Regions from separate parts of the Rossellomorea sp. FS2 genome, predicted to be linked through region 1. Evidence: riboswitches for the same ligand, from Rfam matches in the RefSeq annotation. Region 1 holds a riboswitch; each other region holds the start of a gene.
What was found. Region 1 has a riboswitch for S-adenosylmethionine ahead of ACNA6I_RS16815 (methionine ABC transporter ATP-binding protein). Riboswitches for the same ligand answer to the same signal wherever they lie in the genome.
Positions count from the first base shown of each region.

Region 2: another riboswitch for S-adenosylmethionine. It lies ahead of ACNA6I_RS14800 (M20 metallopeptidase family protein); the one in region 1 lies ahead of ACNA6I_RS16815 (methionine ABC transporter ATP-binding protein).
Region 3: another riboswitch for S-adenosylmethionine. It lies ahead of ACNA6I_RS18265 (homoserine dehydrogenase); the one in region 1 lies ahead of ACNA6I_RS16815 (methionine ABC transporter ATP-binding protein).

Region 1 is NZ_JBLRVS010000005.1:74,683-77,959, reverse strand. It holds gene ACNA6I_RS16820 (methionine ABC transporter permease) at 1-579, opposite strand, end outside; gene ACNA6I_RS16815 (methionine ABC transporter ATP-binding protein) at 569-1,582, opposite strand; SAM riboswitch class I at 1,653-1,757, opposite strand; gene ACNA6I_RS16810 (response regulator transcription factor) at 2,017-2,697, shown strand; gene ACNA6I_RS16805 (sensor histidine kinase) at 2,697-3,277, shown strand, end outside.
Region 2 is NZ_JBLRVS010000004.1:731,104-734,380, forward strand. It holds gene ACNA6I_RS14795 (hypothetical protein) at 304-720, opposite strand; gene ACNA6I_RS14800 (M20 metallopeptidase family protein) at 748-1,914, opposite strand; SAM riboswitch class I at 1,972-2,068, opposite strand; gene ACNA6I_RS14805 (DUF2785 domain-containing protein) at 2,080-2,919, opposite strand; gene ACNA6I_RS14810 (DUF523 domain-containing protein) at 3,094-3,277, opposite strand, start outside.
Region 3 is NZ_JBLRVS010000005.1:377,099-380,375, reverse strand. It holds gene ACNA6I_RS18270 (aspartate kinase) at 1-571, opposite strand, end outside; gene ACNA6I_RS18265 (homoserine dehydrogenase) at 583-1,824, opposite strand; SAM riboswitch class I at 1,930-2,034, opposite strand; gene ACNA6I_RS18260 (DUF2254 domain-containing protein) at 2,264-3,277, shown strand, end outside.

The DNA.
Region 1 (3,277 bases):
CATGACGGTGTTGTCATATCGGTAGTATCCGAACCGGATGGCAAGGTCACCGACTCCTCCCCCGCCGATCGTACCTGCCATGGCGGAGTAGGCGATGAGGGAGATCGCCGTGATGGTGACGCCTTGGATGACCGCCGGTTTGGCTTCCGGAAGAAGCACGTCCTTGATGATCATCCACGGGCTTGCCCCGACCGATACAGACGCTTCGATGACGCCCTTGTCAATTTCCTTCAGGGCGGTTTCGACGATCCGCGCGAAGAACGGAATCCCAGCGACGGATAGGGAGACAGAAGCCGCAGTCGGTCCGATCACATCCCCTGTGAGGAACTTCGTCAGGGGAAGGAGCGCCACCAGAAGGATGATGAACGGGATCGACCGGACCATATTCACAATGAATCCGACGATTGATTTCACGAAGCGGTTTTCGAGGAACAGCCCCTTATCCGTGGTGAAAAGGAGCACTCCGAGAGGAAGTCCGATGACAACGGCAATCAACAGGGAGATTCCCACCATATACAACGTTTCTAAAAATGCCTGATTCAGGTCCGGCAAGATATCAATGATGGCTTCAGGCAGCATCTTCAAGCACCTCCAGACTTTGTGTGCGCTGGGTGATGAACTCGATCGCGGCATCGATCTCGGCACGTTCTCCGATCAGTTCCATGATGAAGATACCGAGTGGCACTTCCTGGATGTATTCGATCTTCCCGTGAAGGATATTCCCTTTCACGTGGTACCGCTGGAAGACATCGGATACGACGCTTTCTTCTGCAATGGAGCCTTTGAATTGGATCTTGATCAAGGTTCCTTTCCTCGCTTTCGCCAAGTGATCCGGCAGATCGAACTGAAGGATCGTCTCGATGAACTGCCTGGTCAGGGGCTCCTTCGGATTCGAAAAGAGGTCATATACGGGACCTTCTTCAATGATCCGTCCATCCTGCATCACGGCCATGCGATCGCAGATCTCCTTGACGACTTCCATCTCATGGGTGATGAGGACGATGGTCAGTCCGAGCTCTTCGTTCAGCTTTTTCAATAATTTCAGGATCGACCTTGTGGTATTCGGGTCGAGGGCGGATGTTGCTTCGTCGCACAGAAGAACGGATGGATTGTTCGCAAGCGCCCGGGCAATGCCGACGCGCTGCTTCTGGCCTCCGCTCAGCTGAGCGGGATAGGCATCTGCCTTATCCGATAGACCCACCATGGCGAGAAGCTCTTCCACACGCGGCCGGATCTCGGCCTTTGGTACCTTGGCCGCTTTCAGGGCGAATGCCAGATTGCCGTAGACCGTCTTTGCTTTGATCAGGTGGAAGTGCTGGAAGATCATACTCGTCTTCTGCCTTGCCGACCTGAGCTCGCGCGGAGACAGCTTCGTAAAGTCCAATCCGTCAATGATGACTTCTCCAGAAGTAGGTCTCTCCAACAGATTCAAGCAGCGGATGAGGGAGCTTTTCCCTGCTCCGCTATACCCGACGATTCCAAAGATTTCACCCTTTTCAATCTTGACGGAAACGTCATTGACGCCGATCACTGTTTGTTTTTTCGTTTTATACTCTTTCACAAGATGGTTGATCTCGATCATTGCGCTTCACCTCTTATTTCCAATAAAAAATGCCTCTTTCAGCTGAAAGAAGCATCGCATATCGATCATCGACTTATCTCTCAGAATGAAAAACATCCTGCAGGAATTAGCACCGTTCCATATGGAGGTTGCCGGACGTCATAGGGCCTGATCCCTCGGTCGCTCTTGATAATTTGAATACTATATAATTTTAGAAGATTTCATCTAAAGAGATATTAATGGGTATTTGGTTGGGTGTCAACTGCCATCCCTACCTACGGAAGCCATGTAAGCGCTACCTTTACTTTAAGATTAGGCTTAAAATTTTTTTGGTCCTTTCAAAATGTTTGCTCATTTTCGCCAATGAATGGTCCCTCTTCATGCTGCCACCACTTTGACGAAGCCTTTCATTTTCCATATGATAGGCTTACATCATCATTGATCCGGAGGTCACTATGAACATTCTATTAGTAGAAGACGATAAGACGATCGCAGCAGGACTCGAATACTCCCTGCAGAACGAGCAATTCGGCACATTTGTTTGCCATAATGTCGCTGCCGCTGAGGACATGATCAACACCCGCTGGACAGAGATCGATCTGTTCCTATTTGACCTGTCCCTTCCCGACGGCAGCGGCTATGACCTGTGCTCCCTTGTGAAAAAAAAGAGCGATAAACCGGTGATCTTCCTGACGGCCATGGACGAAGAAGTCAATGTGGTCATGGGGCTCGATATGGGGGCAGATGATTACATTACAAAGCCATTCCGTGTCAGGGAGCTCCTGTCGCGGATCAAATCAGTCCTCCGACGCTATGACAAGCAGACGCCGGCCCATTTCACACTCGGCGACATCAGGGTCCTGCCGGCTGAAGGCAAAGCATATAAGGGCAGCGAAGAAATCCAACTGACTGCCCTTGAATACCGTCTTCTTCTCATCTTCGCCCAGCATAAGGATCAGGTTCTCACACGTGCACAGCTCCTCGAGAAAATCTGGGATGTGGCAGGCGATTTCGTCAACGATAACACCCTTACCGTCTACATCAAACGGCTCCGCGAAAAACTCGAAGACGATCCGCAGAAACCGGTCATCATCAAGACGATCCGCGGAATGGGCTATAAGGCAGGCGACCGCTGATGATGAGGAATAAAGAAATACGGCTGTTCCTTGTGACGGTCGTGATCATCGCGGGCATCGGCATCCTTTGCACGTTTTACATAAGTCGATTAGCGCCCCTGATCACGGCGGTCACCTCCCTCCTGCTCATCGCATGCTTCATGCTTTACACTGCATGGCGCTACCGTGAGATCGGGAAGCTTTCGAACTACCTTCGAAAGATATCAAATGGAGACTACTCCCTGGATGTCCGTGACAACCATGAAGGAGAGCTCAGCATCCTGAAGTCCGATATGTACAAGGTGACGCTCCGATTATCAGAAAACAGCTCACGCCTCCAGGAAGACAAGCTTAAACTGACCGATGCCATCTCGGATATCTCCCATCAGCTGAAAACGCCCCTCACTTCCATGATGGTCATGTCCGACCTATTGAGGGACCCCGGCTTGGATGAAGGAAAGCGCCGGGAATTCACACGCCGTATCCAGGTCCAGCTTGAACGGATCGAATGGCTCGTCTCCTCCCTTTTGAAGCTTTCAAAGATCGATGCGGGAACGGCACGTTTCAAGAAGGAAAAGGTGGACGTACGTACCCTCATACA
Region 2 (3,277 bases), on a different contig from region 1:
ATATCCAATTATATCATTCCACCACCATTTTCTACCGACTTTTAAACTTTTTCTATCAACTTTAAGAAATTTATTATCAACTTTCGAGATTTTACTTCCAACTTTTTTTGGACAGATTTTTTTATTTTCAACTCTAGCTTTTTACATTCAACTCTGGAACGTTACTCCCGACTCTCGACGTTTATTACCAACTCCCGCGCCTGCCCCCTGTCCAACACACCACAAACCGCCACCCATCTTCCAAACAAAAAAAGCCCCGGCCGCTTCATAAAAAAATGAAGCACCGGAACCGTCACCATGCACCTATTCGATATACGTCACTCTGGCCACATACCCATCATCCACTTCTTCCGCCTTCAGCACCCAGTTGCTTGAGAGCAGCTTCTTCAGCTGAATCAGCTCTTCCACGCTGAGGTGCAGCCCTTCAATCCCGTTGTCCAAGTCGGTAAACGGCTTGCGGAATTTCATGCGAAGAAGGTTACGAAGGCCGTTGTAGGTGACGAATTTGATCTGGTAGCCATCATTCAGGATGCTTTCCAGCGCGTCCCGATCCTCGGCGAGTTTAAGCAAAGCATCGAAGTTCCCTTCTGGATCGGCTTCCAACAGTCGCGTTGTATCTCCACTTGCTGCGGCCGCAAGCAGTACCTCGTTGGTGATGCCTTTTTCGCGGAGCGATTCGATGGCGTAGGCGTCCATCATCGTGATTTTGTAGGTTGTCATCTATGTATCTCCTATTCTACTGTTAAGTTAAAAAACGTAGTGCTCGGCCAGTTTGATGAAGGCTTTGCCCGTGTGAACGAGTGCGCGTTCGTCGATGTCGAAGCGCGGGTGGTGATGGGAGTACTGGGTTGCCAGGTCATCCGTCCGGGATCCGACTCGGAAGAAGGTACCAGGCTTTTCCTGAAGGTAATAGGCGAAGTCTTCAGCGCCCATGGTCGGCTCTGACTCGGCCACAGGTCCAAGATCAGCGAAGAGGCGACGGGCAATTTCCGTTTCCTCCGGATGGTTATAGAGGGCCGGGTAGCCACGCAGATAGTCGATGCTGTGCGTCGCCTTGAATCCGGATGTGATGCCGGCGACAATCGAATGGATCTCTTCCTGGACCTGGTCGCGCACTTCGCCTTCGAACGTACGCACTGTGCCTTCGATGGTGACGTTGTCGGGGATGACGTTGAAGGCGGTGCCGGCTTTGAAGATGCCGATGGTGACGACGGCGGATTTCAGGGGATCGACCTTCCTGCTCACGATCTGCTGGAGGGCGTTGACGACGGTCGTGCCGATCACGAGTGGATCGATCGTCGTGTGCGGCCTTGCGCCGTGACCTCCGAGGCCATTGATGTGAATGGCGAACTTATCGACGGCTGCCATGCGGAAGCCTTCTCCGACGCCGTAAGACCCGAGTGGCAAATCCGATGCAAGATGGGCTCCGAATACGTGGTCCACTCCTTCAAGCACGCCTTCTTCAACCATGAATTTGGCTCCGCCCGGCGGGGTTTCTTCTGCCGGCTGGAAGAGGAAGATGAGTGTGCCGTTGAGGGCTTGTCCATATTGACTCAGCACCTTGGCAACAGACAACAGGGCGGACGTATGCCCGTCATGGCCACATGCGTGCATCACCCCGGGATTCTTGGATTTGTACGGTGCATCTTTTTCATCCGTGATCGGCAAGGCATCGAAGTCGGCCCGGAAGGCGATCGTCTTACCCGGCTTCGCCCCGCGGAGGGTACCGGTGATGCCGTTGCCGCCGATACCGGTCTTCACCTCAAGGCCGAACTCACGCAGCTTCCCTTCGATGAAGCGGGCGGTTTCGGTTTCCTGGAAGGATAGCTCCGGATTTTCGTGGAGATGCCTCCTCCAGCTTCGTGTTTCTTCAAAGTTTCCTTCAAGTTCTGTATACATCTCTTGTCTCGTCATGCTCTTCCTCCTTCTCTTCATAAAAAAAGACCTCTCCAAGAGGCCTCTTTCATCAGCCTCTTATCGTTCAGACGCACTGTCTGCTGGATTTGGCACCGTGGATCCGGTTGCCGAGGCTTCATGGGGCCAGTCCCTCCGCCTCTCTTCATAAGAGCATTGCACTATTCAGTTGAGTTCTTTCAGGACCCGGTCGATCGCATCCCTCAGCTTTGAAAGGGTCGGGTAGACTTCCAGTTTCATATAGAAGGTTTTTGAGAAGGTCTTCACATTGAAAAACAGGGTCCAGTAGGCCTCTTCCTCAAGTTCGGCTTTCTGCTTCTCAAGCATTTCCGGAAGTTTTTCCACCAGCGTTATGACTTCCCTCTCGTCCATCCCCTGCCAGATCATCTGGAGGATCGGGACGACGAGCCGTTCATCTTCATCATGGATATAGGCATGGTGTGACACCAACACCTTTTCCCATAGTGCTTTCAGCAGGACCGGGAACATATCCTGATCCACTTTCGGGTTCAGCACGAGCTCATCCACCATATCGGCTGCGTGGGCGACGCTGTGTGCCCATCCCTTTTCCTCGACGAAGCCGCGCACGTCCTGTTCCTGCTCCAGGTACTCCACCGTGATATCGGCTGCTTCCTGGATCTTATCCTCTGATAAGAAATCGGCCTCTTTGTCCCGTCCAAGGACGAGTGCCATGAGGAGGGTCGTGAAGGCGCGCGTGAAGACGGAATCCGTCCCTTCCTCACCGATCCCCTTCATAAGAAGATGATCCATGGAAAGGTCGAGGAGATCCTTCAGGACTTCGGTATGGAGTCTGTCTTCCTCAATGATCAATCGGTAAAAGGTGGTGTAAATCAATTTGTCTCGGAGTACGGGATCCGGTGTCCCGATATGCTCCACCATGGCCAGTAGTACGTCCAGTTGTTTCCCTTCTTCGACATCCCCTTGTTGCAGGAGTGACTTCAACTCCGCTTCAGGTAAGAAGGTTTGACCTGTTACATCGCTCATTCGATTCTCTTGCCCCTTTGTGATTGTATTGCAGTCGAAGGACTGTTCTCTCTCTACTTATCTTTCCATACAATACCCAGGACATGTTCCGTTGAAACTGTTCCGCGTCTGTATGTGCCATTACTATTATTCATCGGCTAATCATCACAGGTGTTTAGCAGAACGATGGAAAATTCACACAAATTCATTCACAGCATCCTCTTCCGACCAAACCTTGATTCCATTCCTTTTTAAAAGTGCGGTCGTAACACCTTCCCCCGGGATCTTCTCTCCGGAAAAATCCCCATTGTAGATCATGGAGCTGCCACAGGAAGGACTGTTTTCCTTCAAGACGATGTCCGTCGCCCCCATCTTCCGG
Region 3 (3,277 bases), 300 kb from region 1:
CCCGGGGATCGGTCGTATAGATTCCATCTACATCCGTATAGATATCACAGCGCTCCGCACCAAGTGCTGCAGCAAGTGCCGTCGCCGTTGTATCGGACCCTCCCCTTCCAAGGGTCGTGATTTCCCCCGTATCGGTGATTCCCTGAAATCCTGCCACAACGGGGATGCTTCCTCTACGGAGCTCTTCCCTCACCCGGGATGGGTCAATTCCTTTTATCCTGGCCTTCCCATGGACGCCATCTGTTCTGATCCCCGCTTGCCGCCCAGTAAGGGAGACGGCTTTGAATCCTGCCTCTTGAATCGACAGGGTCAAGAGGGCAATGGTGATCTGTTCACCTGTGGATAACAGGAGATCCATCTCCCGTTTTGGGGGATGGGCCGTGATCTCGCTCGCGAGCTTCGTCAAATGGTCGGTCGTGTCACCCATGGCGGACACGACGACCGCCACCTCTTTTCCCTTTTGCTTCTCACGGATGACATGTTGGGCCATCCGCTTGATTCTTTCCACCGATCCCACTGAAGTGCCTCCGAATTTCTGTACGATGATCTCCACCATGTCCCCTTCTTTCATTTAGTAAATGGTTAACGCACCGATGCTTCCCTTCTCAGGCTCGATTCGAGGGGAAGTTCTTTCAACACAGGATAGGGTTGCAGCGTTTCATCCGCATGCTTCACCGCATCCCACGCTTCTTCACTTCCTCTGATGAAGAGATACAGGTGGCCGTTGAGCTTGATGCGATCCAATAGATCGAATCGTGCCACCCATTCCGGTAATGCTTCATCCAGAGTCCTCACCACCCATTCGCCATCCCGGCCGGTTAGGGCTTCGACTCCTACCCTGGCATGTGCTCCAGATGATGCGTATCTCCCTTCGATCAAGGATAGAAAATCCTCCACCATGGCACTTCCCGTCGGTAATTTGCCCGCTCCCGGTCCGGACAGGGTCACCCTTCCGACCAGGCTCCCTTTTACAGACACGACGTTTTCAACATCCTCCACTCCGTAGAAAGGATGGGACTCCTTCACCAATACCGGCTCCACTGCTCCACAGATGTCTTCTCCTTCCCTTTGAATCGACCCGATATGCTTGAACCGGAGTGAGAAAGATTCGGCAGCCTGCAGCCAATCACTTGTCAGATCCGTGATGCCCTTTCTCGGGACCGCTTCCCAATCAGGTTGACTACCAAAAGCAGCGCGGCTTAGGATCATCAGTTTATAGAAAGCATCCTGCCCTTCCACATCACTTGTGGGATCTGCCTCTGCGTATCCCTTTTCCTGTGCAGTGGAGAGGGCACGCTCAAAGGACACGCCTTCTTTCCTCATTTGGGAAAGGATGAAATTGGAGGTTCCGTTCAATATGCCTTGGATATGTGTGATTTCATTCACATTCAATAGTTGCCTGATGGCCCCGATAATGGGAAGCCCTCCTGCCGTAGTCGCTTCATATCCGACTGTTACTCCCCGTTCACGCGCACGCCTCAAGAGATCCTCACCCTTGGAGGAAAACATCGCCTTATTGGCAGTCACTACATGGATTCCCCTTTCGATGGCCTTCTTGAGATAGGTGTATCCAGGCTCTTCGCCGACAATCGCCTCGAAGACCACATTGATCCCTTCTTCTTCAAGGATTTCGTCAAAGTCCGTCGTAACCTTGATGCTTGGATCGATCTGTCTTTCCTTTGAGGGGTCTTTGATCAAGATGGCACGGATCCGCACCTCTTTTCCTGTGATCTCCTTGATCCTTTCTCGATGTGTGTCCAGGGCTTCGTACACCCCCTGGCCGACGGTTCCGAATCCGAGTAGTGCTACATGCAGTTCTGACATGGTTCTTCCTCCTAAAGGGTTGAATGACTTGGTTGAACGATGGCCGGGGATAGAAAAAAGCCCCCTTCTTATGGTTAAGAAGAGGGCTTATCAGGCAGGCTCCTCCCCTTATCTTCCAGATCACCATCGATCTGTAGGAATTGGCACCTTTCATCATTGCAGGTTGCCGGGCTTCATCGGGCCTATTCCCTCCGCCGCTCTAGATAAGAGTGTGTGTTTTTCTGAATTGTTCAGTCAATAAGTATGAGTAGGATTATATAGGGAATCCGGTCTTCACGTCAATAGATTTTTTATCTTTTCTGATAATTAGACCCTTTTTCGCCCCTTTTGATACAGGGAGAAAAAGATTTATTTTAAATACCTAATTGGATGTTTTAACCCGGACATGTAGGGAAACAGATGACTACTCAACATCATTCAGAAAGGATCGGGTTACATCATGTTCAAGAAATTCCTTCCAAACGACGTACAAAAGTACCTGCTCATGTCCAAAAGACAGCGGGCTCACGAAATCCAGCTCACCATCTGGTTCATGCCCTTCCTTTACATCTGCCTGTCCCTGCTGCTTGTGGCGTGCACCTTGTTCCTTGACCTGAAGGTGGAGCTGTCCCAGTATGTTCCCAAGCTCTTCAGCATGGATGCATCGGTGACCAGGACGCTTGTCAGCACCCTGATCGGCGGGGTGCTCACGCTGAGCGCCTTTACACTGAACTCCCTCCTCGTCGTCCTTACGACGTTCAGCGGACAGTTCTCGCCCCGCATGCTGCTGAACTTCATTTCCGATAAAAAGACCCAGCACGCGCTCGGCATCTTCAATGGGAGCTTTGTCTTTGTACTCTTCATCTTCCTCTTCATCGGAAGTTCAAAGAAAGAAATGTTCACCGCCGCACCCGTCTTGACCGTCATTGTCGCTTTCATCGCAGCCATCACCTTCATCTTCTTCATCAATCACGCCTCCACGTGGATGCAGGTACATAATATCACCTACAACATGAAGAAGGTATCCGAAGTCATGATCAATCAAACACTCAAAAAAGATCTGGAGTGCCACCGGACAAAAGATGATCATCCCCGGTTCGAACTGGATGAAAGCAAGTGCCTGAATGTCAAAGCAAAAGCATCGGGCTACGTACAGCTCATCGACTTCCACTCCATGATCGAGAAAGCCCGGGAGGACGGGATCATCGTCCGCCTGCACTTCAAGATCGGCGATTTCGTCCTCTGCGGCAACGACCTTATCTGCCTGTACGGAGCGGATGAAGAAAAGGTCGACCAGGAACAATACCTGGCCCTCATCGAAATCGGCCACAAGGAAACAGAAATACAGGATCTTCAAATGGGGATGCATAAACTGGCAGAAGTGGCCATCAAATCTCTCGGCAATGACGATCCGAAAACGGCGTCCAATACGATCCATCAGATTACAGACCTGATGCTCACCATCAATCATCAC